Regions from separate parts of the Shinella zoogloeoides genome, predicted to be linked through region 3. Evidence: riboswitches for the same ligand, from Rfam matches in the RefSeq annotation. Region 3 holds a riboswitch; each other region holds the start of a gene.
What was found. Region 3 has a riboswitch for cobalamin ahead of Q9316_RS18040 (hypothetical protein). Riboswitches for the same ligand answer to the same signal wherever they lie in the genome.
Positions count from the first base shown of each region.

Region 1 (9,552 bases), on a different replicon from region 3:
CCGGAAAGCTGGCGCGGCTTGCGGCTTTCCAGCCCTTCCAGGCCGACCATCGCGAGCGCATCAGCCACGCGCCTCATCCGCTCGGGCTTGGCGACGCCGGCGACTTCCAGCGCATAGCCGGTGTTCTCGCCCACCGTCATATGCGGGAAGAGCGCATAGTTCTGGAACACCGTGTTGACAGGGCGGCGATAAGGCGGCCGGTCCGTCATGTCCTCGCCGTCGATCAGGATGCGGCCGGAATCGAGTTCCACGAAACCGCTGATCGCCTGGAGCAGGGTGGTCTTGCCGCAGCCCGACGGCCCCAGCAGGGTCAGGAATTCGTTGCGCCGGACGTCGAGGTCGATGGCGTCGAGCGCCGTCACCGCCTGTCCCTCAGGCGTGGCAAAGACCTTCGCCGCCTTCTCCAGGCGGACTATGGATTCTCGCATCGTCGTTCCCCAATTTGTTATAAAAATAACGCTTGTGCGATTTAGATATGTGGATACCATTTACCCATCCAAGTCAACGGCCGAAAGAAGCCGGGACGGGAACAGGCGGCGCAAAGGAAAGCGCCGGGGCCAGAACGGCCGAACCACCAGAGGAGAGTATTCAATGACGAAATCAGATCGTGCCGGCGCATCCGGCCTTCGCGCCTTGACGCGCCGCACCGCCCTTTCCCTCGCCGCCCTCCTGGCGGCCGCCGGTGTCGCCGGCGCCAGCGAGCTCAACGTCTACAACTGGGGTGAATACATCAATCCGGAAGTGCTGAAGAAATTCGAGGAGGAGACCAAGATCAAGGTCAACCTCTCGACCTATTCCTCCAACGAGGAGATGCTGGCGAAGATCCAGGGCGGCGCGACGGGCTATGACGTGGTCTTCCCGTCCGTGCACATGCAGGACATCATGGCCAAGCTCGACCTCCTCGAAAAGACCGACATCAATACCTATGAGGGCTTCAAGAACATCGATCCGGCCTTCCTGCGCGCAAAGAGCGACCCGAACGGCGAATATTGCCTGCCCTATGCGTGGGGTTCTGTGGGCATCATGTATAACCGCAAGATCCTCGGCAAGGACATCACCGGCTGGAAGGACCTGATCGAGACGGTCAAGGCCAAGGGGCTGAAGTTCACCCTGCTCGACGACATGCGCGAAGTGCTGGCCGTCGGCCTCATCCTCAACGGCCACAAGATCAACTCGACCGATCCGGCCGAACTCCAGCAGGCCGCCGATACGATCATCGCCATGAAACCCGACATCGCGGCCTTCACCTATGACGAACGGCCTATGGTGCAGGCGGGCGACGTAGCCGCCGGCCACGCCTTCGTCGGCGCCATGATCGACGTCTTCGGCAACGAGAAGGACCTCGGCTACGTGATCCCCGAGGAGGGCGCGACCATGTACCAGGAGGACATCTGCGTGCTGAAGAGCGCGCCGAACAAGGAGAACGCCATCAAGTTCCTCCAGTTCTATACGCGTCCGGAAATCGTCGCCCTCAACGTCTCGCAGCAGACCAACGGCACGGCCAATGTGCCGGCGCGGGAATTGACCGTCGAAAAGATCAAGAATAGCAAGGAAATCAACCCGCCGGCCGAGACGATGGCGCGTCTCCAGATATTCGAGGATCTGGGTCCGGCGCTGCGTCAGGTGGACCGCGTGTGGACGCGGGTCAAGACGGCCCAGTGAGCGCGGTGTGAGCGCGGTTGATCCCCGCCCGTCTCCGGACGGGCGGGAGCTTGAAGAGAGGGGCGACGTGTCGAAACGCATTGTGAAGCTCGTTCAGTCCGACGACCTCCGGCGGTCGAAATCCGACAAGCTGATCGCCCATTACATCGAGCGCAACCTCGCCGAGCTTCCCTTCGAGACGGCGCGCTCCATCGCCCAGCGGCTCCAGCTCTCGCCGATGACCATCGGCCGGTATCTGCGCCGCATGGGCTTCGACGGCCTCGACGAATTGAAGAACGAGTTGCGCCACGGCAGTTCCAATCCCGCCTGGCAGGTCAAGGGCCAGGTCGATCGGCTGGAGCAGGACCGCAAGGAAGGCAAGCTGCTCGCCGGCCTCATCCAGCAGCAGATCGACAATCTCGGCCAAATCTACGCCATCACCAATGCGCCCGAATGGCAGCAGACGATCGACGCGCTGATCGGGGCAAGCGAAGTCTATGTCGCCGCATACCAGAACGTGCGCGGCATCGCGCAGTATTTCGCCAGCCAGCTTTCCTACACCCGCCCGCGCGTGCAGTTCGTCGATGGCCTCAACGGCACCTATGCCGAGCTTCTCGACGGCTCCGTCGACGGGCGTCTGCTGTTCCTGCACGATGTGCGCCGCTTCGCCGCAAAGGCCCGGCCGCTGGCGCTGGAGGCGCGGCGCGCCGGCGTCAAGGTCGTGCTGCTGACCGACGAATTCTGCCCCTGGGGACCCGAAGTCTCCGACATCTGCCTGATCGTGCCCGGCTCGCACGGCCCGCTCTGGGACGGCGCCGCCACCATGACGGCCGTCATGGACCTGATGCTCAGCAATGTCATCGTCGTCATGGGGGACGCCGTCAGTGAGCGCGTCGATACGCTGACGCGCCTGCAGGACGTCTTCGGCGATTTCGAGACCTGATCGCCATCCCTGCCTTGACGCTGCCGCGCGGCGCGGACTAAGGATGGGCCGACGGTTCCCTGAAGGATGACTCCCAGGGGATTAATAGGGAACACGGTGCGGACGACCCAACAGGGACCCATTCCGTGGCTGCCCCCGCAACTGTAGGCGGATTGCCGCCTGTCCTTGGACGCGTTCGGCGTCATGCCACTGCGGTTTCCGCGGGAAGGCAGACAGGTCGCAGATATCCGTGAGCCAGGAGACCTGCCGTCAGAGCAACAATCCCAGTCACGGGCGGGGATGCCCGGAACAGGAGACGCCATGACGATTCCGGCTGCCGCCTACGGCAGGCTTCCCTTCGTTTTCTCCCGACCGAACGCGCCTGGCCCTTCGCGGCCTGTCGCCTGAGCCCGCACGCTTTCATCTTTCCGGGAGAAATCCATGACCATGTTCCCCGCGGCCACTCGCGCCGCATCCTTCCTTTCCGCTCTTGCCGGCGCCGCCGCCCTTCTTGCAGCCGGCGCGGCCCAGGCCGCCGAGACGCAGTATCCGCTGACATTCGAAAATTGCGGCCGCCCGGTCACCTTCCAGAAGGCGCCGACGCAGACCGTTTCGATCGGCCAGAGCTCCACCGAAATCCTCTATATGCTCGGCCTTGCCGACAAGGTCGTGGGCACGGCCCTCTGGGTCGGGCCGGTGCTCAAGGGCTATGAGGAGGTCAACGCCAAGATCGACCGCCTCGCCGACAACGAGCCGAGCTTCGAAAGCGTGCTCGCCAAGAACCCCGATATCGTCACCGTGCAGTTCCAGTGGCAGATCGGGCCGGAAGGCGTCGTCGCCAAGCCCGAGCAGTTCGAGGAACTCGGCATCCCCGTCTATACCTCGCCGTCCGATTGCGTCGGCAAGGAGAACAGCGCGGCAAGCGATGGCGTGCGCCACCAGGTCTTCACCATGGAGCTCGTCTATCAGGAGGTCCGCGAGCTGGCCGCGATCTACAACGTCAAGGAAAAGGGCGAAGAGGTCGTCGCGGCGCTGAAAAAGCGCGAGGAGGCGGCCCGGACGAAGGTTGCCGCTGCCGGCGGCAAGCTTTCGGCCGTCTTCTGGTTCTCCAGCGCCGCCGATGCCGATCCCTATGTCGCCGGAAAGAACGGCGCGCCGGGCTACATCATGTCGGCGCTCGGCATCGAGAACATCATCAAGACCGACGACGAATGGCCGACCGTCGGCTGGGAGACCATCGCCAAGGCGTCCCCGACGATGATCGTCGCCGGCTCGATGGAACGCCGCCGCTATCCGCTCGACAGCCTCGAAGCCAAGCTCGACTTCCTGAAGACCGACCCGGTCGCAAGCCTGATGCCGGCCGTCACGAACGGCCATGTCTTCGACATGGACGCGCAGGCGATGAACCCGACGATCCGCACGATCGAGGGCATCGAGCTTCTTGCCGATGCGATCGAGAAGGCTGGCCTCGCAAAGTGACCGCCGATCACCCCCTTCTGCTCCGCACGGGCGCCGCTTCCGCGGCGCTCGTGCTGCTGCTTTTCGCGCTCGGCATCGGAGCGGCAGTGGGCGAGACGGCGATACCGCTCGACGTGGTGGGAAAGACGGTGGCCAACCGCCTCTGGCATGCCGGCTATCCGCTGGAGCCCATCGACGAGGGCATCATCTGGAACTACCGGCTGAGCCGGGCGGTGGTGGCGGCCTGCTGCGGCTCCGCGCTCGCGCTGTGCGGCGTCGTGCTGCAATCGCTCCTGCGCAATGCGCTCGCCGATCCCTATATCCTCGGCATCTCGGCAGGCGCCTCTACGGGCGCGGTCAGCGTCGCGATCCTCGGCGTCGGGGCCGGCGCGCTGACGCTGCCTGCCGGGGCGTTCGTCGGCGCGCTGGTCGCTTTCGGCCTCGTCAGCGCGCTTGCCGTCCGCGCGGGGCGGGGAACGGGCGCGATCATCCTTGCCGGCATCGCGGGCTCGCAGCTCTTCAACGCGCTCACCTCCTTCATCGTCACCAAGGCGGCGAGCGCGGAACAGGCGCGCGGCATCATGTTCTGGCTGCTCGGCAATCTCTCCGGCGTGCGCTGGCCGGATGTCTGGCTGGCGCTTCCCGTCGCAATCGCCGGCCTCATCGTCTGCCTCTGGCATGCGCGCGCGCTCGATGCCTTCACCTTCGGCGCGGAATCGGCCGCCTCGCTCGGCATCCCGGTGCGCCGCGTCTATGTCGTGCTGATCGCCATCTCCGCGCTGATGACCGCGACCATGGTCTCCATCGTCGGCTCGATCGGCTTCGTCGGCCTCGTCATTCCCCATGCCGCGCGCATGGTGGTCGGCGTCCGGCATGGGCTCCTGCTGCCCGCTTCCGCCCTGATCGGCGCCATCTTCATGATCGCCGCGGACGTCCTGTCGCGCGTCATCATCCCGGGCCAGGTGCTTCCGATCGGCGTCATCACGGCGCTGTTCGGCGCACCGGCCTTCGCACTCATCCTCAGCCAGAGGAGAACGGCGCGATGACGCTTCTGGCAACGGGTCTCCACTGGTCGGCCGGCGGCACGACGATCCTGTCGGATGTGTCGCTCGACGTGCGCCCCGGCGAATTCCTCGGCATCATCGGCCCGAACGGTTCCGGCAAGACCAGCCTGATGTCGCTGCTGGCCGGCATCCGCAAGCCGCAGGCCGGCGCGGTGACGCTCGACGGTGAGCCCTTGTCCGTTCACGGCCGGCAGGCGATCGCCCGGCGCATCGCCTTCGTGGAGCAGCAGGCCGAGACCACCGAGCGCATCACGGCAAGGCAGGCGGTCGAACTCGGCCGCACGCCGCATCTCGGCGCGCTGACGCCCTGGTCGCGGACGGACGACGCCATCGTCGACCGCGCCCTCGAAGAGGTCGACATGGCGCATTTCGCCGGGCGGCTCTGGCACACTCTCTCCGGCGGCGAGCGGCAGCGGCTGCACATCGCCCGAGCGCTCGCCCAGCAGGCGCCGATCCTGCTGCTCGACGAGCCGACCAACCACCTCGACATCGGCCACCAGCTCGGCCTGCTCCAGCTCGTGCGCGAACAGAACCTTACCGTCGTCGCCGCCCTGCACGACCTCAACCACGCCGCCATGTTTTGCGACCGCATCGCCGTCATGCGCGGCGGGCGCATCGTCGCCCTCGGCGCACCCGCCAAGGTGCTGGAGCCCCAGCGATTGCAGGAGGTCTTCGGCGTCACGGTCGATGTCGAGCGGGACGGCGCGGGCGGCTGCTTCATCCGCTATCGCCGGCCGGAACCGCGGCCGCCTCGGCTGAAGCTCGTCGCGAACGAGGGGAAATGATGCACGGCCGGCTTTCCAACAGCCATCTCAAGGAAGACATCCGCGACTACTGGTCTAGCCGGTCCGAAACCTTCGACCTCGCCTTCGGTCACCGCATTCCGCAAGGCCCGGAATTCGACGCCTGGGCGGCAGCGATCCGCGAGCGCCTCGGCCCCGAGCCGCGCCGGGTGCTGGAGCTTGCCTGCGGCACGGGGGAGGTGACGCGGCTGCTGCTCTCACTTGGCCATGATGTGACGGCGCTCGATTTTTCAGAGGCGATGCTGGCGGTCGCACGCCGAAAGCATGCCGGGGCGAGGGGACTTCGTTTCGTGCTTGCCGATGCGGAAAACCCGATGGAGCCGGACGAGAGCTACGACGCCATCGTCTGCCGCCATCTCGTCTGGACGCTGACGACGCCGGAGCAGGCATTCCGCGAGTGGCATCGCATGCTGAAGCCCGGCGGCACACTGCTGTTCTTCGATGGCGACTGGGCCGCACCCACCCGGCTCGGCCGGCTGGCCAGCCGCGCGATCGCGGTCGTCGACAGGTTCATCGGCACCGATCCGCATTATGACGGCGCGATGAGCGATCGCCACGCCAGCATCATGGAGCGTCTGCCCTTCGGCGAGGGGCTGACGGTCGAGCGCGTGCTGCCGCTGCTCGAAGCAGCCGGCTTCCGGGACATGACGATCGGCTCGCATGCGCCGATTGCGGCCGCGCAGCGCCGCACGGCGGATCTGCGCAACAAGCTGCGCACGCTGCTCTATCGCCGCTTCATCCTGTGCTGCCGGAAATAGCCTCTGCTTCCGGCTCGACCGTCAGCTTGACCCGGTCGGCGGCAAAGCGCGTGCGGGAGAACTGGATCGGCGTGCCGTCGAGATCGGTGTTCACCGCCGCCGCGACGAGAATGATCGCGCCCGGCGAAAGCTTCAGGTGCCGCATGTCTTCGCCCTCGGCGTGAATGGCCGATATCTCCGTCGACCGGCGCACATAGTCCGGCACGCCGAGTTCGCGGAAGGAGGCGGTGATCGATCGCGTCCGGTCGTAAACGGCGGCGATGTCGCCGAAGCGCTCGGCCGGAAAGTAGTGCGTCCCGCAGGATATCGGCCGCTTGTCGGCGCTGTTGACCGTTTCGAGGCGCACGCAAAGCGAACCTGTCGCCAACCCGAGCGCTTCCGCCACGAGGGCAGGCGCAACCTCCGTCGCCGACCCCAGCAACTTGCCTTCGAGGTCGCGCGTCTGGTTGCCGAGGCCCTGCGAGAAGCGGGTACGGCGCGAGATGGGAAAGCGCAGGCGGTCGCGGCGCTCGATGCGCGTGCCGATGCCCTGGATGGGCCGGACGATTCCTTCCTCCGCCAGCGCCGCCATGGCGCTGCGCACCGTATGGCGGTTGACGCCGAAGCGGCTGGCCAGCGCCATTTCCGGCGGCATCATGCCCGTCTGGTCGAAATCGCCATTGTTTATCGCAAGGCGCATGCGGTCCGCGATCTGCCGCCAGAGCGCCACGCCCGATTGCCGTTCCACCATTTTCGCCCCCGCGATTGCCCTCTGTCACACCCTTGTCATCCCGACCGATTAAGACCAGACTTAGATGTTTAGTTGTCTAGACTAATAGACATTTGGAGATGAGGCAATGACATCCTTTCAAAAAACTGCCGAAGCGGCCGCGGCGAGTGCGGCTACCGACCGGCAGAAGGCGATGGGCCTGCTGGCGAAGGCGAGCCGGGCCGAATTGCAGGCGGCGTGGGACGCGCTCGGCGACAAGCCGACAGTGCAGCCCGTGCGCGGACCGGAAACGGGCCTCGTCATGGTGCGCGGCCGCATCGGCGGCGGCGGTGCGCCGTTCAACCTCGGCGAGGCGACGGTGAGCCGCGCCAGCATCCGCCTGGAGGACGGCACGGTCGGTCATGGCCAAGCGCTCGGCACGGACGGCGCCAAGGCGAGGCTGGCGGCGATCTTCGACGCGCTGTTCCAGCGGCCGGACAGCAAGGCCGCGGTGGAAACCCTGCTTGGCGCCATCGCCACGCGCGTAGCGGAAGAGGATGCGGCCACGGCCCGCCAGACGGCCGCCACCCGCGTCGATTTCTTCACCATGGTTCGCGGAGAGGACTGATGACAGACACACTTGCCTTTGCCGGCGGTTTCCAGGAGCCGGTGTTCGAGGCCCAGGCGGTCTTCCGCACGCTGATGGACTGCATGGCCCGCCCCGGCACGGTCGGCCACGTAACCGCAAGCGTCCTGCCGCCCAAGCCGCTAAGCCCGGCCGCCGGCGCAGTCGCGCTGACGCTCTGCGATCATGACACGCCGGTCTGGCTGACTCCGGCGCTCGCCGCCTCGGCACTGCCCGGCTGGCTTGCCTTCAATGCCGGTTCGCCCGTCACCGACGAGCGCCAGAACGCCCGCTTCGCCTTCGTGGAGCAGGGCGCGATGTTGCCCAATCTCTGCCTCTTCGCGCAGGGCACGCAGGAATATCCGGATCGCTCGACGACGCTAATCGTCGAGATCGCCTCCTTCGAGGGCGGGCGTCCGCTGGTCCTGACCGGGCCCGGCATCCGCAGCCAGGAGGAGATCGCACCCGTCGGCCTGCCGGACATGTTCGCGCATTTCTGGTCGGAGAACCACCAGAGCTTCCCGCGCGGCGTCGATCTGATCCTCGTTGCCGGCGACAATATCCTGTGCCTGCCGCGTACCACCGTTCTTCGCGTGAAGGAGGCCTGACCATGTATGTTGCCGTCAAGGGTGGCGAAGCCGCCATCTCCAACGCCCACCGCCTTCTCGCCGACCGCCGGCGCGGCGACCGCTCGCTGCCGGCCATCGGCATCGAGCAGATCGTCGCCCAGCTCGGCCTTGCCGTCGACCGCGTGATGGCGGAAGCCTCGCTCTATGACCGCGCGCTCGCGGCGCTTGCCGTCCGGCAGGCGCGCGGCGACATGATCGAGGCGATCTTCATCCTGCGTGCCTACCGCACGACGCTGCCGCGTTTCGGCTATTCCAAACCGGTCGAGACCGGCGCGATGCTGGTCGAGCGCCGCGTGTCCGCGACCTACAAGGACCTGCCGGGCGGCCAGCTTCTCGGGCCGACCTTCGACTATACCCACCGCCTGCTCGACCCGTCGCTGCTGACGGACGAGGCGGTCGATGCACCGCTGGAGCGCGGCGAGGCCGGCGAGCCGGTCATGCGCGTTTCCGACATTCTCGCCGGCGAAGGCCTTGTCGAGGACGATGGCAGCATGCCCGAGGGCCATATCGCTGGGGATATCACGCGCGAGCCGCTGGAATTCCCGATGGCGCGGGACTTGCGCCTGCAGGCGCTTGCCCGCGGCGACGAGGGCTTCCTGCTGGCGCTCGGCTATTCCACCCAGCGCGGCTACGCCCGCACCCATCCCTTCGTCGGCGAAGTGCGCATCGGTGAGGTCGAGGTGGAGCTGGACATGCCGGAACTCGGCTTTTCCGTCTCGCTCGGCCGCATCCAGGTCACTGAATGCCAGATGATCGCCCAGTTCAAGGGCTCGGCGAAGAACCCGCCGCAGTTCACCCGCGGCTATGGCCTCGTCTTCGGCCAAAGCGAGCGCAAGGCCATGGCCATGTCGCTGGTCGACCGGGCGCTACGCGCGGAGGAATTCGGCGAGGACGTCGTGGCGCCTGCGCAGGACGAGGAATTCGTCATCTCCCATTCCGACAACGTGCAGGCGACCGGCTTCGT
Region 1 is NZ_CP132312.1:142,895-152,446, reverse strand. Features, by position in the region: gene Q9316_RS21185 (ABC transporter ATP-binding protein) at 1-428, opposite strand, end outside; gene Q9316_RS21180 (polyamine ABC transporter substrate-binding protein) at 592-1,662, shown strand; gene Q9316_RS21175 (MurR/RpiR family transcriptional regulator) at 1,730-2,584, shown strand; cobalamin riboswitch at 2,620-2,849, shown strand; gene Q9316_RS21170 (ABC transporter substrate-binding protein) at 3,005-4,042, shown strand; gene Q9316_RS21165 (FecCD family ABC transporter permease) at 4,039-5,067, shown strand; gene Q9316_RS21160 (ABC transporter ATP-binding protein) at 5,064-5,870, shown strand; gene Q9316_RS21155 (class I SAM-dependent methyltransferase) at 5,870-6,646, shown strand; gene phnF (phosphonate metabolism transcriptional regulator PhnF) at 6,624-7,391, opposite strand; gene phnG (phosphonate C-P lyase system protein PhnG) at 7,483-7,962, shown strand; gene phnH (phosphonate C-P lyase system protein PhnH) at 7,962-8,567, shown strand; gene Q9316_RS21135 (carbon-phosphorus lyase complex subunit PhnI) at 8,570-9,552, shown strand, end outside.
Region 1: another riboswitch for cobalamin. It lies ahead of Q9316_RS21170 (ABC transporter substrate-binding protein); the one in region 3 lies ahead of Q9316_RS18040 (hypothetical protein).

Region 2 (9,552 bases), 520 kb from region 3:
TTCTGTGCCGGGGACATGCTCTCGCGCATGTGCCAGAGCGCCTTGCGCTGGGCGTCGCTGGCCGCGACCACCGCGTTTTCCACCAGTCCCGCCTCGATGCCCTCGGCCAGCAGCGCCTCCATCATGCGCGCCGCCGTGTCGGCGGCATCCGAGGTCGAGATGTCGATCAGGACGTACCAGTCGTGCCGGCTGGCGAGCGGATCGCGCACGCCGGGAATGTGCCGCGTGGTGAAGTCGACGCCGAGGCGCGGCATCAGTTCGAAGCCGGTGAGCGCGGTGCCGCACCGGCTGGAGGCGCGCTCGAAGAGGGCGAGCGCATCCTCTACGGAGTTGAGCCCGGCAAAGGCGACCTCGTGGCCGAGCGGCCGCGGAAAGAGCTTCAGCACCGCCCCGGTGATGACGCCGAGCGTGCCTTCGGCGCCGATGAAGAGGTCGCGCAGGTCGTAGCCGGTATTGTCCTTCTTGAGGCGGCGAAGGCCGTTCCAGATTTCTCCGGTCGGCAGCACGACTTCAAGGCCGAGGCAGAGCTGGCGCATGTTGCCATAGGCGAGCACGGCGGTGCCGCCGGCATTGGTGGAAAGGTTGCCGCCGATCTGGCAGGAGCCTTCCGAGCCGAGCGATAGCGGAAAAAGCCGGCCGACCTTTTCGGCTGCCGCCTGGATGTCCGCCAGCACGCAGCCGCCGTCCGCCACGATCACGTTGCCGACCGGATCGACATCGCGGATGCGGTTGAGGCGCGAGAGCGAGAGCACCACGTCCGCCGCCCCCTCGCGCGGCACGCTGCCGCCGACATGGCCGGTATTGCCGCCCTGCGGCACGATGGCCGTGCGGGTCTCGGTGGCGAGCGCCAGGATATCAGACACTTCCTTCACCGAGCCCGGCCGCAGCACCAGCGGTGCGGTGCCGTGGTAGAGGCCGCGGCTTTCGACGAGATAGGGCGCGATATCCTTCTCGACGGTGAGGGCATGAGCGGGGCCGGTGATCGCGGCGAAGCGGGCGATGAGGTCGGAGGAAAGCGTTGCCTGGACCATGTCGTCTTCCTCACTAGCCGCGCGGCGCGGCGGCGCGTTGCAGGCGGTCGTTGATCGCCTCGCCGAGGCCGCTCGCGGGGATCGGCGAGAAGGCGATGGCGCGTGCGCCCGCCGCATCCGCCTGCTTCATGTAGCCGAAGAGGTTGGCGGCGGCTTCGGCGAGGTCGCCGGCCGGGCTGAGGTCGAGCACGAGCGCGGCCTGCGCCTCGCCGGGAAGCGCCTTGCCGCCGAAGCGGATCAGCACCTCGCCGGGCCGCACGTCGCGGGCGTCGAGGCGCACCGGCGCGTCGGGCGCATAGTGCGAGGCGAGCATGCCCGGCGCCTCGATGCTCGCACCGGCCTCCTTGCGCAGGACGGGGCGGCCGGTGACCCGCTCGACATCCGCCGCGTCGAGCCCGCCGGGCCTGAGCAGCCGGATCGTCTCGCCCTCGACCTTGAGGATGGTGGATTCGAGCCCCACGACCGCAGGGCCGCCGTCGAGCACCAGTTCCAGCTTGCCGCCGAAATCGTCTGCCACATGGCGCGCGCTGGTCGGGCTGATGCGGCCGGACGTGTTGGCACTCGGGGCGGCGAGCGGCCGGCCGAAGGCGGCGATCAGGCGGCCGGCAATGCCGGTCGGCACGCGGATGCCGACGGTGTCGAGGCCCGCGCGCGCCAGAGGATGGATGGCGCTGTCCGGGCGGATCGGCACCACCAGCGTCAGCGGGCCGGGCCAGAAGGCCTCGGCGATCCTGCGCGACAGGGGATCGAACACCGCGTGGCGCTCCGCCATGGCAAGGTCGGCCATGTGGCAGATCAGCGGGTTGAAGCGCGGCCGGCCCTTCATTTCATAGATGCGGGTGATCGCCAGCGGATTGGTGGCGTCGGCGGCAAGGCCGTAGACGGTTTCGGTGGGAATGGCGACCGGCACGCCGCGGCCGAGGGTCTTCGCGGCCCGCGCCAGCGCCGCCTCCGCATCCATGCGCGTATCAACGATCTCAGCCATGCCGTCCTTCCGTCTTTCCGGCTTCCATACAGGGCTTTGCCGGCAAATGCCAAGGGCCGCCCGCTTGCCTAAAATTCGAGCGACCGGATTAGACCCACCGAAAGAGCGGCCTGCTAGGAGAGGTTGAACATCCCGCACACAGGTCTCCATTGATGGCGCACAAGAAATCCTCGACGACCGACATCGCCCTGCGGATCGCGACGGCGATGAAGCAGATGGGCATCGACGGCCTGCCGCGCAACTACGAACTGGTCTACGAGGCCTATGCCGGCGGCAATCCGGAGCTGGTGCGCGACTTCATCGCGCTCGGCAAGTACAAGACGCAGGCCGCCCTCGACGAGCTTGGCCGCAAGTACCTGCCGCACCAGCACGAGGCGAGCGTGCTGCAGCGCTCGGCGGGCGCGATCAGCAGCGAGATGAGCAATTTCATGGACCTGCTCAGCCAGGAGCGCTCCTCGCTCAACGATTACGGCCGCCTGATCGGCGAGGCCTCGCAGGTCATCCGCGAGGCCGGCGGCGCGCTCGGCAGCTCGCTCGAAGCCCTGCAGCGGGCGACGGAACTGCGCGTCAGCCACACGGCGGAAATGGCGGAAAAGGTTGCCGCGCAATCGGCCGCGATGGAGGGCATCCAGAAGGAGATGGCGGAATTCGAGGCGACGAAATTCATCGATCCGCCGACGAAGCTCGGCAACCGTCGCGCCTTCAACAAGGCGCTCGCCCGCGTCTACGCCAATCCGGACCTGCCGATGCTGTGCGGCGTGGCCGTCGCCGAGATCGATGCCGAGCGCCGTTTTTCGCCCGGGCAGATCGAGGCGCTGTCCGACCACCTCGTGAGCTTCTACGGCGGCCTCATCCGCCAGGCCTTTCCGGCAAGCGACCTTGCCGTCCGCTTCGATGGCCTGCGCTTCGGCTTCCTCTTCCACACATCGGACGAGAGCGAGGTGACGCGGCTGATCGATCTCCTGCGCGCCGCCTTCCAGACGATGGCGCTGCGCGATCCGCGCACCGGCCGCAATCTCGGCCACCTGACGCTTTCGGCCGGGGTCTGCATGTCGGATCGCGCCGACAGCGCGCTCGACCTTGCCTCGGCCTGCGAGCGCGCGCTTGCCGAAGCCAGGGCAGGGGGAGGAGACGGGGTGGTCGTCTACGGCCGCGGCGACGAGGTGCCGGCGGGCAAGGAATGGATGCTCTACCGGGCCTGACCGGCGGTCACAGCGCGCGGATGATCTTGCGCAGCGCCTCGTTGCGGGCGCCGAGCATCAGCACGTTCTTCATGGCGAGCTTCGGATCGTCGGTGCGGAAGATGACGCCGTTGCCGCGCACCTTGCGGTCGATCTTGAGGCGGCCTTCCTCCTCCGTCGGCGCGATGGCGACGGCGAAATACATGCGCCCGGGCTTCTTGGAAATGCCGGCGAAGAACTGCTCGTCGTCGCCGATCTCGGCGAGGAAATTGGCCATGTAGAAGGCCCATTGCACGTTCTCGAATTCCGCGAAGCGGGATTTGGCCACCGTGATGTGGCAATAGCCGAGATGCGGCGTTTCGGCCAGCGTGCGGTGGAAGATCAGCTTCGGGAACTGGATGGACTGGTGGAAGCCGTTGATGCGGTCATGGGTGACGCTGCCGGCCCGTTCCAGCTTGCGGCCGGTGCGCTCGGCAACCTCCTGGTGGCTGAGATAGCGCTTCTCCGTCGGGCTCCAGCCGAAACTGCGGTCGATGCGGCCGGTGCGCAGGAATTCGGTGTGCACGGCGGCTTTCGGCGGGTTCGCGCGCTTGAAGGCGACGGCATCGTAATATCGGAATTTCGTCTGCTGCACGCCCCGTACTCCATGCTCGCGCCCGGCCCCGCGTCCGGATTGCCGGAAAGTTTATGGAAACGTCGTTAAGCATTCCTTTCCGCCTGCGTCCCCATTCCTGCGGGTCAGGCTTTGTGGTCGCAATATGACAACAGTCGTCCCGTCGAATACATCATGCCGAAGGCGTGGGCGGTCTGCCGAAAAAGAATGCATATCGCCTTGATATGTAAGAAAAGTACAGATGCAAGGTGTTGCTCTTCTGTCGTATTTGACTGTCGTCAAATCATGACGGCGTGTCGCTTTTCGACATGCTGTCGGAGAAGTCTTGCGCTTAGATAAGGACACTCAAGGTGCCGCTCTCGAAAGAGGGCGGAGAATTGGGAAGCCGGTTGAAATCCGGCGCTGCCCCCGCAACGGTGTTGGAGAAGACGCGGCAAAAGCCACTGGACCCAAGGGTCTGGGAAGGCGCTGCGATGGTCCGAAGGGACGCTCCTCAGCCCGGAAACCAGCCTGGAGTATCGATCGTGACTGGCTGCGGCGGGCGGCCGGGAAGCGTGCAACCGGTGCGCCTGCCGCCCGAATGCCGTCTCCTTCCGTGCGCTTCATCCGCAATCTGGATATTTCGAGGACACCGGCATGGACATCAGAAGCGACGTGCTCCGCAAGCTCAAGAACCGGCGCGACGGCTACAGCCTCGAGCAGGCCTTCTACATCGACCCCGATCACTACAAGCTCGACCTGGAGACGATCTGGTATCGCGACTGGCTGTTCATCGGCCATGATTGCGAAATCCCGAAAGCCGGCAACTATTTCACCGTGCAGGTCGGCGACTATCCGGTCGTCATCACCCGCGACCGCTCGGGCATGGTGCGCGCGCTGCACAATTCCTGCCGCCACCGCGGCTCGCGCGTCTGCACCCAGCACAAGGGCTCGTCCGCCAAGCTCGTCTGTCCCTACCACCAGTGGACCTACGAACTCGACGGCTCGCTGCTCTTCGCCCGCCACATGGCGGAGGATTTCGACAGGACGCAGCACAGCCTGAAGCAGATCAACTGCCAGACCGTCGGCGGCTACATCTTCATCTGCCTTGCTGACGAGGCGCCGGATTTTGCGCCCTTCCGCGCCCTGGTCGAGCCCTATCTCGCCCGCCACCGCCTCGGCGAAACCAAGGTCGCCTTCGAAAGCACGATCATCGAGAAGGGCAACTGGAAGCTCGTCTGGGAGAACAACCGCGAGTGCTACCACTGCGCCGCCAACCATCCGGAACTCTGCCGCACCTATCCGGAAGCGCCGAGCGCGACCGGCGTGCAGGGCGCCAAGGATGATCCCGTCATCGCCGAGCATTGGGCGCGTTGCGAGGCCCAGGGCTTGCCGAGCGAATTCAGGATCTCGCCGACCGGCCAGTTCCGCGCCGCGCGCATGCCGCTCATCCAGGATGCCGAGAGCTACACCATGTCCGGCGCGCGCGCCGTCCAGCGACCACTCTCCAACGACGTGCTGGAGAGCCATATCGGCACGCTGCTGCTCTTCCATTATCCGTCGACGTGGAACCACGTTCTCGCCGACCACGCCATCACCTTCCGCGTGCTGCCGCTCGGCCCTGAACTGACGCAGGTCACCACCAAATGGCTGGTCAGCAAGGATGCGGTGGAAGGCGTCGATTACCGTCTCGACGAGCTCACCCATGTCTGGACCGAGACCAACGACCAGGATCGCCGGATCGTCGAGGAAAACGCCTTCGGCATCCGCTCGCCCGCCTACCAGCCAGGCCCCTATTCGCCGGAGGACGAGGGCGGCGTCATGCAGTTCGTCGAATGGTACTGCAACTTCATGATCGAGCGGCTCGACGGCGCCAAGAAGCCGCTTTCGCGGGTGGCATGAGATGACCGCCGCCAGCCACTTCCGTCACTTCGATGGACTCCAGCCATGGAACGATCGCCAGCACTTGCTGGAATGCACCGCCGTGACGGTGGAGACGGCCGACGTGATGACCTTCACCTTCCGCTCGGATCGCGACAACTGGTTCCGGTACCTGCCGGGCCAGTTCGTCACGCTGGAGCTGCCGGTGTCGGAAGACGAGCCGGTCATGCGCACCTACACGCTCTCCTCGACGCCCTCGCGTCCCTTCTCCGTCGCCGTCACGGTGAAGGCGCAGAAGAGTTCGATCGGCACGCGCTGGATGTTCGACAACCTGCGTCCCGGCATGAAGCTGAAGGCGTTCGGGCCGCTCGGCGACTTCTCCTTCGTGCGCTATCCGGCGGAAAAGTACCTCTTCATCTCGGCCGGCTCTGGTATCACGCCGATGATGTCGATGACGCGCTGGATGTCGGACTGCGCGCCGCAGTCGGACGTCGCCTTCGTCTCTTGCGCCCGCAAGCCGGAAGACCTCCTGTTCAAGGCGGAGCTCGAATGTCTCGCCGCGCAGATGCCGAACCTCGCGCTCGGCTTCGTCGTCGAGAGCCACAATCCGCGCGACGGCTGGCATGGCTTGCGCGGGCGGATCGATGCGGCCCGCCTCTCGCTGCTCGCCCCCGATTTCCGTGAGCGCACCGTCTTCTGCTGCGGCCCGGAGCCCTTCATGCGCGGCGTGCGCGACATGCTGAAGGTCTGCGGCTTCAACATGGACCGCTATCATGAGGAAAGCTTCCAGCCGGCCAACGCCCCGGCGCCGGAAGAAATCGCCGTTCGCGCCGGCCCGGGCGAGCCGGATGCCGGGGCCGTCTCCACCGTCACCTTCACCATGGCCGGCAAGGACGCCAAGTGCCCGCCCGGCCAGACGATCCTGCAGACGGCACGCGCCGCCGGCGTGCGCATCGGCGCGGCCTGCGAGGGCGGCCTTTGCGGCACCTGCCGGGTGATGAAGGTCTCGGGAGAGGTCGAGATGCGGCACAATGGCGGCATTCTCGATGACGAGATCGAGGAGGGTTATATCCTCGCCTGCTGCTCGCGGCCGATCGGCGACGTGTCGATCGAGGCGTAAGTCCCCCTCTGCCTGCCGGCATCTCCCCCACAAGGGGGGAGAAAGGAGAAGGCTTGCTCACCGATCAAATTTGAACGCGAACGGAGAGGCGAGGTAAGCCCCTCCCCCTTGTGGGGAGGGGTTGGGGAGGGGCTTCCCTTCAGTCGTTCTTCGCCCGGCGCGCCGGGAAGAGGATGACGTCGCGGATCGATGGCGCGTTGGTGAGCAGCATGATCAGGCGGTCGACCCCGATGCCGAGACCGCCGGCGGGCGGCATGCCCTGGTCGATGGCGTCGAGGAATTCGTCGTCGAGCTGCTTGGCCTTCTCGCCGCGGGCATGGGCTTGTTCGAGCTGCTCGACCATGCGGGCGCGCTGCTCTTCCGGGTCGTTCAGTTCCGAGAAGGCGTTGCCGAGTTCCCAGGTGTTGCAATAGGTCTCGAAACGCTCGACGAGGCGCGGTTCGCCCGGCACTTCCTTGGCGAAGGGCGAGATGTCCTTCGGGAAGTGCGTGACGTGGCTCGGCTGGATCAGCGTCGGCTCGACCTTCTCCTCGAAGATGAAGGCGAGGCATTCGCCCCAGGTCCAGTCCTTCTCCACCTCGAAGCCGGCGGCCTTGGCGGCGGCGCGGGCCTCCTCGTCCGTCTTGATCGCGAGGAAGTCGATGCCGGTCGCTTGCCTGACGGCGTCGGGCATCGGCACGCGCTTGAACGGTCCCTTGAAGGAGATTTCCTTGTCGCCGTAGGCAAACTCGGTCGAGCCGTGGATCTTCACCGCAAGCTCGGCGAACAGGCGTTCCACGAGGTCCATGATGTCCTCGTAGTCGGCATAGGCCCAGTAGCACTCCATCATCGTGAATTCGGGATTGTGCCGGGTCGACACGCCCTCGTTGCGGAAGTTGCGGTTGATCTCGAACACCTTGTCGGTGAGGCCGGAGACCAGCGTGCGCTTGAGGAACAGTTCCGGCGCGATGCGCAGGAACATGTCGAGCTTCAGCGTGTTGTGGTGCGTCTTGAAGGGCTCGGCCGTCGCGCCGCCATAGACCGAATGCAGCATGGGCGTCTCGACTTCCATGAAGCCGTCGTTCTCCATGAAGCGGCGGATGCCGGAAACGATCTTCGAGCGCTGCTGGAAGCGGAGCTTGGATTCCTCGTTGGTCATGATGTCGAGGTGGCGCTTGCGGTAGCGGATCTCGACATCGGCAACGCCGTGCCACTTCTCGGGCATCGGCAGCAGGGTCTTCGTCAGCATGACGATCTCCTGCGCGTTGATCGTCAGTTCGCCGCGCTTGGTGCGGCGCACGAGGCCGGTGACGCCGATGATGTCGCCGAGGTCGATCATCGGCAGCAGCGCGCGGGCTTCCTCGGGCGTCGTGTCCTTGTGGGAAAAGATCTGGATCTTGCCGGAGGCGTCATGGATGTCCATGAACATGCCGGAATTGCGCGAGGAATAGACGCGGCCGGCCACGGTCACGACGTCGCCGCTCTCCGTGTCGAGTTCAAGCGTCTCGTATTTCGCAGCCAGCTCCGCATTGGTCATCGTCCGGTGGAAATGCGCCGGATAGACGTCGCCGACCGTCTGGCGAAGCTGGTCGAGCTTCTGGCGGCGGACTTCCGTCGGATCGGAGGAAAGGGCGGTTTCTGTCTTCTCGTTCATTCTTCTCTGTCCTTACTTTCCGCTACCGACCATCGAGGCGACGACCTGCGCGGCGACCTTCAGGCGCTGGCGCACGACCGAACGGCCGAGGATCGCCATCGAATCGAACAGCGGCAGCGAGCGCGACGAGCCGGAGACGGCGACGAAGAGCGGGGCCACCACGACCTTCAGCTTCTTGCCGAGCCTGTCGGCGCTGGCGCGCAGTTCCGCCTCGATGCTCTCGACGGTCCATTCCGGCATCTTTTCGAGGTCCGGCTGCACCTGGTTCAGCACTTCGAGGATTTCCTCCGGCGTCGACTTCACTTTCGCAAAGGCCTCCGGCGTCAGGCCGAGATCCGACTTCAGGAGGAAGCCGGCGAGATCGGGCAGTTCGCCGAGCTTGGAAATGCGCGACTGCGAGAGCTTCAGGCCCTGGCGGACGCGGTCGTTCTCCATCGCCCAGGCCAGCACGCGCTGGGTGAACTCTTCCTCGGAAAGCTGTTCGCGCAGCCAGCGGCCGTTCAGCCAGTCGAGCTTCTGGATGTCGAAGATCGCGCCGGCCTTGGAGAGGTTCTCCGGGTCGAACTTTTCGGCGAGCTGTTCCATGGTCAGCAGCTCTTCGCCCTCGGCGATCTGCACGAAGAACAGGCCGAGGAAGTTCATCAGCGCTTCCGGCAGGTAGCCGAGCGCCGAATAATAGGAGATCGAGGTCGGGTTCTTGCGTTTCGACAGCTTCGACTTGTCGTGATTGCGCATCAGCGACAGGTGCATGAAGACCGGCGGCTCGAGGCCGAGATATTGATAGATGAGGATGTGCTTGGGCACCGAGGCGAGCCATTCCTCGCCGCGCGCCACATGCGTGATCTTCATCATGTGGTCGTCGACCACGTTGGCCATGTGGTAGGTCGGCATGCCGTCGGCCTTGAGCAGGACCTGCATGTCGACCGCATCCCACGGAATCTCGACCGGGCCGTAGACGCCGTCGACGAACTTGCACGAACCCTCGGTCGGGATCTTCATGCGCACGACATGCGGCTCGCCGGCTTCGACGCGCTTCGTCACTTCCTCTGCGGAAAGGTGGAGGCACAGGCCGTCATATTTCGGCGGCTTGCCGGCGGCGCGCTGCTCCTCGCGCATCTTCTCCAGCCGC
Region 2 is NZ_CP132311.1:2,932,801-2,942,352, reverse strand. Features, by position in the region: gene Q9316_RS15475 (FAD-binding oxidoreductase) at 1-1,031, opposite strand, end outside; gene Q9316_RS15470 (L-threonylcarbamoyladenylate synthase) at 1,045-2,016, opposite strand; gene Q9316_RS15465 (GGDEF domain-containing protein) at 2,169-3,218, shown strand; gene Q9316_RS15460 (DUF6656 family protein) at 3,226-3,831, opposite strand; cobalamin riboswitch at 4,142-4,338, shown strand; gene Q9316_RS15455 (aromatic ring-hydroxylating oxygenase subunit alpha) at 4,447-5,691, shown strand; gene Q9316_RS15450 (hybrid-cluster NAD(P)-dependent oxidoreductase) at 5,693-6,790, shown strand; gene lysS (lysine--tRNA ligase) at 6,930-8,423, opposite strand; gene gltX (glutamate--tRNA ligase) at 8,436-9,552, opposite strand, start outside.
Region 2: another riboswitch for cobalamin. It lies ahead of Q9316_RS15455 (aromatic ring-hydroxylating oxygenase subunit alpha); the one in region 3 lies ahead of Q9316_RS18040 (hypothetical protein).

Region 3 (9,552 bases):
GTCCGCGCATGCGCAGGTTTTCGCACATCTGGTCGAGCGTGTGCTGCATGTCCTGCGCATAGGAGGAGGCGCGCTCGTTGAGGATCACGAGGTCGGCCGTCACGCCGCGATGGCGCAGATATTCCTGAGCGCGCAGCGCCTCGCGGGCGACGTCGAGGTCGATCTCGTCGTTGATGCGCAGGACGACGATCGGGAAGTCGCCCGAGATCGCCAGCGGCCAAAGCGCCGACTGGGCGGTAAGGCCGGTCTGGATCGTGCCGGTATCGGCGCGCAGATGCATGTCCGGATAGGTGAGATAGCGGCCGAGCATCTGGAAGCTCGCCGCCTCCTGCGAGGTGACGCCGACATGGCGCATATGCACCTGCGAGCGCGTCCAAGCATGGATCATTTCGTGGTTGAATGCATCCGGGTGGCGGTAGCGGTCTATAGCGGCATCCACCTCGGCGCGGCTCGGCGCGGCGATGGTCCAGAAGATGACCTTGACCTTCTTGCCGGCGGGGACGCGCACCACGCGGCGCAAGGCCAGGATCGGGTCGAGCGTGAAGCCGTCCGTGCCGGAGAGCTGCGCGCCGGCATCGAAGGCCGCGGCAGTCGTCAGCGAGCGGCCGCGGCCGATGAAGCGGCGACGGTCCGTTTCCGCCTCGGTGCGGCGCGAAGGGCCGGCATTGTCGACGATCAGGTGGGCGATCGCCATGTCCGGTTCGTTCGGGTTGCGCTTCTGGCGCTCGGCGCGGATGACGTCGCCGCGCTTGCCGATCTCGGTGCGCACGAACATCTTCGAGAAGAGCGGGTGGGCGCTGTCGGCATCGTCCGTCGAAATCACCGGCTCCATGTAGGAGGTCACTTCGATGAAACGGTCTTCCGTGCCGGTGTTGAGCAGCGTCAGGCGACGCCCCTCCGCATCGTGCTCGGTGGCGACGATGCATTCGACCTCGCTCGTCAGCTTGCCGACGGTCTTGAGGAATTCCGCCTTGTCGTCGCCGAACTGGGTCTTCGTCTCCTCGCCCTCGATGCGCTTCGGCTCGGCGGTGGCGGACCACCACTCGTTCGTCGCGGTATCGCGCAGGAAGATGAAGGAGCCCCAGCGGTCTTCCGTTGGATCGGGCTTCCAGCGCGTGACGGACTGGCCGTTCCAGCGCGAATAGCCGGCGCCGGTCGCCGTGAGCATGACCGAATAGTGGCCGTTCGACAGGAACACGGTCTCGCGTTCCCTTGCGATCGGGTCCTTGAAGTTGCGGATTTCCGGGCGCAGCAGGTCGGCCTGCGTGCTGCCGACGGTTTCCGGCTCGCGCTTGGCGTTGATGACCGGAATGTCGCGCGGCGCCTTTTCCTGCAGCAGCAGCTCGGCGGCCTCGATGACCGGATCGGCATGGAAGCGTTCGCGCAGCGCGCCGTTGAAGACGACGTTGGCGACGGCGGCGATCGACATGCCGTGATGGTGCGCCATGTAGTTCTTCACCACCGCGCAGGTCTTGCCTTCCGGTACGCGCGTCGGCGTGAAGTCCACCGCGTCGTGGAAGCCGTAGACGCCGAGCGCGCCGAGCTTGCGCAGGCGCTCGAGGTTTTCGAGTGCTTCCTTCGGCGCATATTGCGCGGCCAGCAGCGAGGCATAGGGCGCGATGACGGCGTTCTGGCCGAGGCCGCGCTTGAGGCCGAGCGTCGGCACGCCGAAATTGGTGTATTGGTAGGTCAGCTCGTGGTCGCGGGCGTTGAAGGCCGCTTCGGAAATGCCCCAGGGCGTGCCGAGGCGGCGGCCATGGTTCATCTGCTCGACCACCACCAGATTGTTCGTCTGGTTGAGAATGCCGCCCTGGCGCTCTTGCATGACGAGCGGCGGCATCAGGTATTCGAACATCGAGCCCGACCAGGAGACCAGCGCCCCGCGCGAGCCGACCGGCACGACCGGGCGGCCGAGCTTGTACCAGTGCTCGGTGGGAAGGTCGCCCTTGGCGATGGCGAAGAGGCTGGTGAGGCGCGCTTCGGAGGCGAGCAGGTCGTAGCAGGCCTCGTCCAGCTCGTTGCTCTCGACGCGGTAGCCGATCGAGAGCAGGCGGCGTTCCTGGCGGAAGAGGAAGCCGAAATCCATCGAGAAGGCGATGTCGCGCGAGCGGTCGCGCAGCACGATCAGGCGATTGCGCAACTGCTCGATGCTGCCGAGGTCGAACACGCTGTCGGCGATATGCGCCTCGCAGGTGGCGACCAGCGCGCCGGCCCAGCCGGCAAGCTCGCCGCTTTCGGCGGACTTGATCTCGTGGTCGAGATTGACGATCAGCTTGTTGATGTCACGCGCCAGCACCGAGAGGTTGATGACGCGAATGGAGGCGAATTCGTGCTCGCGCTTGACGGCGGCGAGCGCATTGTGGAAGCCCTCGATGCGCTCCTCGATGAGGCGGCGCAGCGGGCGGACCGTCTTGCGGTCGTCGGGAAGCTGCTTCAGCGTCTCCGAGAGGATCGAGGCGACGTCACCGATGCCGTCGAGGCTGCCCTGGAGATGCGCCGAGGGCGCTTCCGCCCATTCCCGGCACATGGAGGAGACCGCGATGAGGTGGCCGGCAAGGTTGCCGCTGTCGACCGCCGAGACATAGCGGGGGCCCAGCGTTTCCAGCGTGTTGGTGCGATACCAGTTGTAGAGATGGCCGCGGTATTTCGGCATGCCGTCGATCGTGGCGATGGTCTGCTCGAGGCGGCGAACCGTCTCCTCGAAGCTGAGCCAGCCGAAGTCGCGCGCGGAGATGACCGACAGCAGGTAGACGCCGATATTGGTCGGCGACGTACGCTCGGCGAGCACCGGCTGGGGCGTCTCCTGGAAATTGTCCGGCGGCAGGAAATGCTGCTCGGCGGTGACGAACTCCTCGAAGTAGCGCCAGGTGCGCCGTGCGATCTTGCGCAGCTCGCCTGCCACGTGGTCGGAGACGACGAGCTGGTCTTCGGTCTCCGCCGTCTGGCTGACATACCAGGCGATGACGGGCGAGAGCGCCCAGACGAGCGCGAAGGGCACGCCGATGAAGGGCAGGCCCGTGTTCGAGACCATGGCGAGCGCGACCGAGACCACGGCCAGCGCCGGCGCCTGCCACATGGACTTGTAGTGCGCCAGGATGCCGCCGCGGGCCGTGCTGTCGGCCTGCGCGGCCGTGCGCCATTCCAGCATCAGCTTGCGGCTGACGAAGGTGCGGTAGATCGACCGCGCTATGGCGTCGCCCATCAGGGCGGCCGAATGGGCGATGAAGGCGATGCGCAGCGCGACCTGGGCATTGGATGCGCGGATATCGGAGAAGACGCGGTGCACATGGGCACGCGCGACGATGTCGCTGCTGCGCGGCATGACGCCCGAGATCAGCGAGAGCGTCGGGGCGACGAAGAGCAGGAAGATCAGCACGAGCTGCCAGACGAGCGCCTGGCGCGGCTCCATGTAGTACCAGCCCATGACGGAGGCGACGAGCCAGGCGATGGGGATGAGGCTGCGGCGCAGGTTGTCGTACATCTTCCAGCGGCCGAGCATGGAAATGCCACTCGTCGGGCTGAAGAGATAGGGCAGGAGCTGCCAGTCGCCGCGCGCCCAGCGATGCTGGCGCGAGGTCTCGACGCCGTAGCGGGTCGGGAAGTCCTCGACCAGCTCGACATCCGTCACCAGCGCGCAATGCGACAGCGAGCCTTCGAGCAGGTCGTGGCTGAGCACCGAGTTCTCCTCGATGCGGCCCTTCACGGCCGCCTCGAAAGCGTCGACATGGTAGAGGCCCTTGCCGGTGAAGGTGCCTTCGCCGGCAAGGTCCTGGTAGACGTCGGAAACGGTGAAGACGTAAGGGTCGACGCCGCGGTCGGCGGAGAAGATGCGCTGGAAGGTGGAGGCTTCCTTGCCCGTCGTCAGCGAGGGCGTGACGCGCGGCTGGAGGATGGAATAGCCGGCGGTGATCTCGCCCGTCGCCTCGTCGATGACGGGGCGGTTGATCGGGTGGTGCATCTTGCCGACGAGCTTGGTCACCGCATCGCGCATCAGGCGCGTGTCGGAATCGAGCGTCATGACGTATTTGACGTCCGCCGGCACGATGTTGGCGCCCGGCAGGAAAGTCGTGTCGCCGTCGCCGCGCAAGAGCAGGTTCAGTTCGTGCAGCTTGCCGCGCTTGCGCTCCCAGCCCATCCACGCGCCTTCCGACGGATTGTAGAGGCGCCGGCGGTGCAGGAGGTAGAAGCGCGTGCGGCCGTCATAGCCGTAGCGGTTGGACAGCGTCGCGATCTCGCGCTTGGCATAGTCGAGCACGTCGAGATCGGCCGGCGATTCCTCCGCCTGGCTGTCGGCCCAGTCGCTGACGAGCGCGAAATAGATCTCGCCGCGCGGATTGGCGAGGTAGTGGACCTCGAGATTGCGCACCAGTTCGTCGACATGGTCGCGCTTGGAGATGAGACAGGGCACGACCACGAGCGTGCGCGCATCGTGCGGAATGCCGTCCTTGAACTCGTAGCCGACGAGACGCGTGGGCGTCACGAAGAAGGTGACGAGCGTGTTGAAGAGCCCGGTCGCGCCTTCCGAAGCGGGCAGCGCGAAGAGGATGAGCATGATCAGCCATGCGCCATCAGGAATATCGAGCTGGTCGAGGAAATAGTAGACCGCGATCATCGCCAGCAGCGTCAGGATGATGTTCGGGCCGGCGATCGCCAGCCAGTCGAGCTTGCGGGTGAGGCGCACGACGCGCTGGACGATCGTCGGGCGGTAGCCGATGCGCTTTTCCAGCAGCTTGCGCTTCTTGCCGACCAGGAAGGCGGCCACATTGGCCTCGTAGTCGAGGTCTTCGACATGCGCGGCGGCATCTTCCGCGGTCATGGCGAGCGCCGTTTCGGTGACTTCCAGCTCGGTCTTGCCGGAGCGCCGGGCGAAGCGTTCGATGGAATTGCGGTATTTGTTGCGCGAGCCGAAATCGAGGTCGCTGTAGTCCGATCCCTGGCGCAGCGCCTCGTCGAGGCGGCTGACGCTTTCGAACCAGACCGGCCATTCCGTATCGTCGATGGTGCGCAGGCTCTTGATGAGCGCGCTCATCGTCACATTGCCGGAGGAAAGCCGGTTGTTCTCGGCGACGATCAGTTCTTCGAGATCGGTGCCGCGGCTTTCGATCTTGCGTTCCAGCCACTGGATCACCGCGCCGGAGGCCTGGAGGCCGTCGCGCAGGCGATAGAGAAGCTGGATCACGAAGGTGTTGTCCTCGGTGAAGCTTTCCATCGAGCGCAGATGCGCGATGCACTTTTCCGGATCGTTGAGGCGGACCAGTTCGTCGGCCACCTCATTGGCCTTGAAGCGCATCTTGCGCGAACGCTCGACGCGGCTGGAAATGCGGCGGAGGTTTTCGAGCAGCACGAAGCGGATGAAGGAAGGCAGCGCCCAGAGCTCGCCGATCTTCAGCGCGTCGAGCTTCTGGAAGCCCTGCACGAAGGCCGTCAGGCTTTCCTCGGTGACGCCGCTGTGGGTATGGGCGACATAGATCCAGGCGAGCGCCAGCGTGCGGGGGATCGGCTGCCCCTCGATCTCCAGGGTCGAGAGCTGGTTGAAGAACCGGCGGGGGAAGTCGCGCCGGACCTCCTGGATCGCCTCTTCGATGACGTAGTAGTTGTCGAGCAGCCATTCGGCCGCCGGCGTGATCTGGGCGCCTGCCTCCACGTCCTTGGCGGTTGCCTGGTAGACGCGGAAGATCTCCTTCTCGTTTTCCTTGTGCCGTGGCCGGAACTCGAACGGCCGGTAGCCCGGCAGGGATGCCGTCTTCTCGCGGGCGAGCGCTTCACCGCACGCGGCCAGCTCCTCCAGCGTCAGATAGGTGGCGCGGATCGAATCGTTATAGTCGATCTGCTTGGCATCGGCGTCGCGCGGAGTATGCGGCGTATTATGAAGGGGCATATTTCTGATTCTGGATCCGGCCATGTTGAACCAACCGGCGACGGCCTTTGCGTCGGAAGGTTTTTTGCGGGCAGGCTTCATCTCGGTGCCGCGTTCAGCCATGACACCGGGCCACGCCGCCAAGGCGTTTCACGGTTCGATATGGCTCAAGCGACACGCTGATGGGCATCCTGGCCGCGTGGTGCATGAAAACGGCATTTTTTAGCCGTAAGGACAGAGACTTGCAACCTGTCAACAGGGCGTGATGGCGCAGCATGGACCCTCATCTGCGGTTTTGGTGAATCGCCCGTCCCTCCCCCAGGGCGAGCCGGCGCATGGTGCCGGCTAAGTGGAAATGCACGGGTCGAAGAAAAGTTCCCGTTTTTTTTGCTCCCCTGTAAATGGCTGTCCGCGCCATTGACTTGGCGGCCCCGCCGCGCCAGTTTGGCGACCGTCAGGGTCTTCCGAGTCGTGTGCGGCTCGGAGGCTAAGAGGGAAGCCGGTGCGATTGCTCCTGACGGAGCAGCAAGACCGGCGCTGCCCCCGCAACTGTGAACGGCGAGTTTCTGTCGCTCGATGCCACTGGTGAGACACCGGGAAGGCGAGACGGACGCTATGACCCGCAAGCCAGGAGACCTGCCCTGACAGTTCGTAACGTCCATGGGCGGGGTGTCCCAATGGTGTGCGTCTGCTTTCGCCTTTCGGCGAAATTCCAGCAGCGTGCGTCCGGCATCCCCCAATTTTCGATTGGGGAAGACATGTTTGCATTCACAGAGAACCAGTCTTCCGGCACCGGCAAGCCGGAATCCGTCTTCATCTCCTGGCTGCTCTGGCAGCCGCGCGGCGCCGACCTTGCGGTCGAGGCTTTGAAGGAGATGAAGAAGCTGTCGCAATACGAGGGCGCCGATCCCGACATCGCGCGCCTCAGGACGCTGTTCGCCTCGCTTGCGGGTGCGGACGGGCCGATTCATTAGGCGCAATCGCATAAACGCATGTTGACATAAAGATATCTTTATGTGACTTCGGTCGTGTTAGTTTGCACACCGGAGGCGCATTGCCATGGCCAACTCCCACCTGGACACCCTGTTCGGCCCCGAACTGCCGCCGCGCGACGGGCGCGAGATCCTCGCGGCGCTCCAGGCCGCGGCGAGGGAGCGCATCCTGGTGCTCGACGGCGCCATGGGCACGGAAATCCAGACGCTGAAACTGGTCGAGGACGATTTCCGGGGGACACGCTTCGGCGACTGCGCCTGCCACCAGCAGGGCAACAACGACCTCCTGACGCTGACCCAGCCGGGCGCGATCGAGGACATCCACTACCGCTATGCGCTGGCGGGCGCCGATATCCTCGAAACCAACACCTTCTCCTCCACCACCATCGCCCAGGCCGACTACGGCATGGAGGACATGGTCTATGAGCTGAACCGCGACGGCGCGCGCCTTGCCCGCCGCGCCGGCCTGCGCGCGCAGGAGAAGGACGGCCGCCGCCGCTTCGTCGCCGGCGCGCTCGGCCCGACGAACCGTACGGCCTCGATCTCGCCCGACGTCAACAATCCCGGCTACCGCGCCGTCACCTTCGACGATCTTCGCATCGCCTATGCCGAACAGGTGCGCGGCCTCATCGACGGCGGAGCGGACATCATCCTCATCGAGACGATCTTCGACACGCTGAACGCCAAGGCGGCGATCTTCGCCACGCGCGAGGTCTTCGAGGAAAAGGGCATCGACCTGCCCGTCATGATCTCGGGCACCATCACCGACCTTTCCGGCCGCACCCTTTCCGGCCAGACGCCGGAGGCCTTCTGGAACTCGGTTCGCCATGCCGATCCGTTCTCCATCGGCCTCAATTGCGCGCTCGGCGCCAACGCCATGCGCGCGCATCTCGCCGAGATCTCCGCTGTCGCCCAGACCTTCGTCTGCGCCTATCCCAATGCCGGCCTGCCGAACGCCTTCGGCCAGTACGACGAGACGCCGGACGAGATGGCCGCCCAGATCGAAGGCTTCATGCGCGACGGACTGGTCAACGTGGTCGGCGGCTGCTGCGGCTCGACGCCGGACCATATCCGCGCCATCGCCGAGGCGGCTTCACGCCATAAGCCGCGCGAAATCCCCGACATCCCGCGCCATATGCGGCTGTCCGGCCTCGAACCCTTCACGCTGACCGAGGCCATTCCCTTCGTGAATGTCGGCGAGCGCACCAATGTCACCGGCTCGGCGAAATTCCGCAAGCTGATCACGGCGGGCGACTATGCGGCCGCCCTCGACGTCGCGCGCGACCAGGTGGCGAACGGTGCGCAGGTCATCGACATCAACATGGACGAGGGGCTGATCGATTCCAGCAGGGCGATGGTGGAATACCTCAACCTCATCGCCGCCGAGCCGGATATCGCCCGCGTGCCCGTGATGATCGACTCCTCGAAATGGGAGGTGATCGAGGCGGGTCTCAAATGCGTGCAGGGCAAGCCGCTGGTCAACTCGATCTCGCTGAAGGAGGGGGAGGAAGCCTTCCTGCACCATGCGAAACTCGTGCGCGCCTATGGCGCGGCCGTCGTCGTCATGGCCTTCGACGAGACCGGCCAGGCCGATACGAAGGCGCGCAAGGTGGAGATCTGCACCCGCGCCTACAAGCTGCTCACCGAGGTCGCCGGCCTTGCGCCTGAAGATATCGTCTTCGACCCGAACATCTTCGCCGTCGCCACCGGCATCGAGGAGCACGACAATTACGGCGTCGACTTCATCGAGGCGACGGCCGAGATCACCGCGAGCCTGCCGCATGCCCATATCTCGGGCGGCGTCTCCAACCTTTCCTTCTCCTTCCGCGGCAACGAGCCGGTGCGCGAGGCGATGCACGCCGTCTTCCTCTACCACGCCATCCAGGCGGGCATGGACATGGGCATCGTCAATGCCGGCCAGCTCGCCGTCTACGACACGATCGAGGCCGACCTGCGCGAGGCCTGCGAGGACGTGGTGCTGAACCGCGTGCCGAAGGCCGGCGGCACCGCCACCGAGCGCATGCTCGATATCGCCGAGCGCTTCAAAGGTTCGGGCGGCAAGGAGGCCAAGGAACGCGATCTTGCCTGGCGCGACTGGCCGGTGGAAAAGCGGCTGGAGCATGCGCTGGTCAACGGCATCACCGAATTCGTCGAAGAGGACACGGAAGAGGCGCGGCAGAACGCCGAGCGCCCGCTGCATGTCATCGAGGGGCCGCTGATGGCCGGCATGAACGTCGTCGGCGACCTCTTCGGGGCCGGCAAGATGTTCCTGCCGCAGGTGGTGAAATCCGCCCGCGTGATGAAGCAGGCCGTCGCCGTTCTGCTGCCCTACATGGAAGCCGAAAAGCTTGCCAATGGCGGCAGCGGCGAGCGGCAGAGCGCGGGAAAAATCCTGATGGCGACGGTCAAGGGCGACGTGCACGATATCGGCAAGAACATCGTCGGCGTCGTGCTCGCCTGCAACAATTACGAGATCATCGACCTCGGTGTCATGGTGCCGGCGACGAAGATCCTGGAAACAGCGAAGGCGGAGAAGGTCGACATCATCGGCCTGTCCGGCCTCATCACGCCCTCGCTCGACGAGATGGTGCACGTCGCCGCGGAAATGGAGCGCGAAGGCTTCGACATCCCGCTTCTCATCGGCGGGGCGACGACGAGCCGCGTGCATACGGCGGTAAAAATCCATCCGCGCTATGACCGCGG
Region 3 is NZ_CP132311.1:3,457,356-3,466,907, reverse strand. Features, by position in the region: gene Q9316_RS18050 (GH36-type glycosyl hydrolase domain-containing protein) at 1-5,878, opposite strand, end outside; gene Q9316_RS18045 (hypothetical protein) at 5,901-6,083, shown strand; cobalamin riboswitch at 6,298-6,515, shown strand; gene Q9316_RS18040 (hypothetical protein) at 6,616-6,831, shown strand; gene metH (methionine synthase) at 6,917-9,552, shown strand, end outside.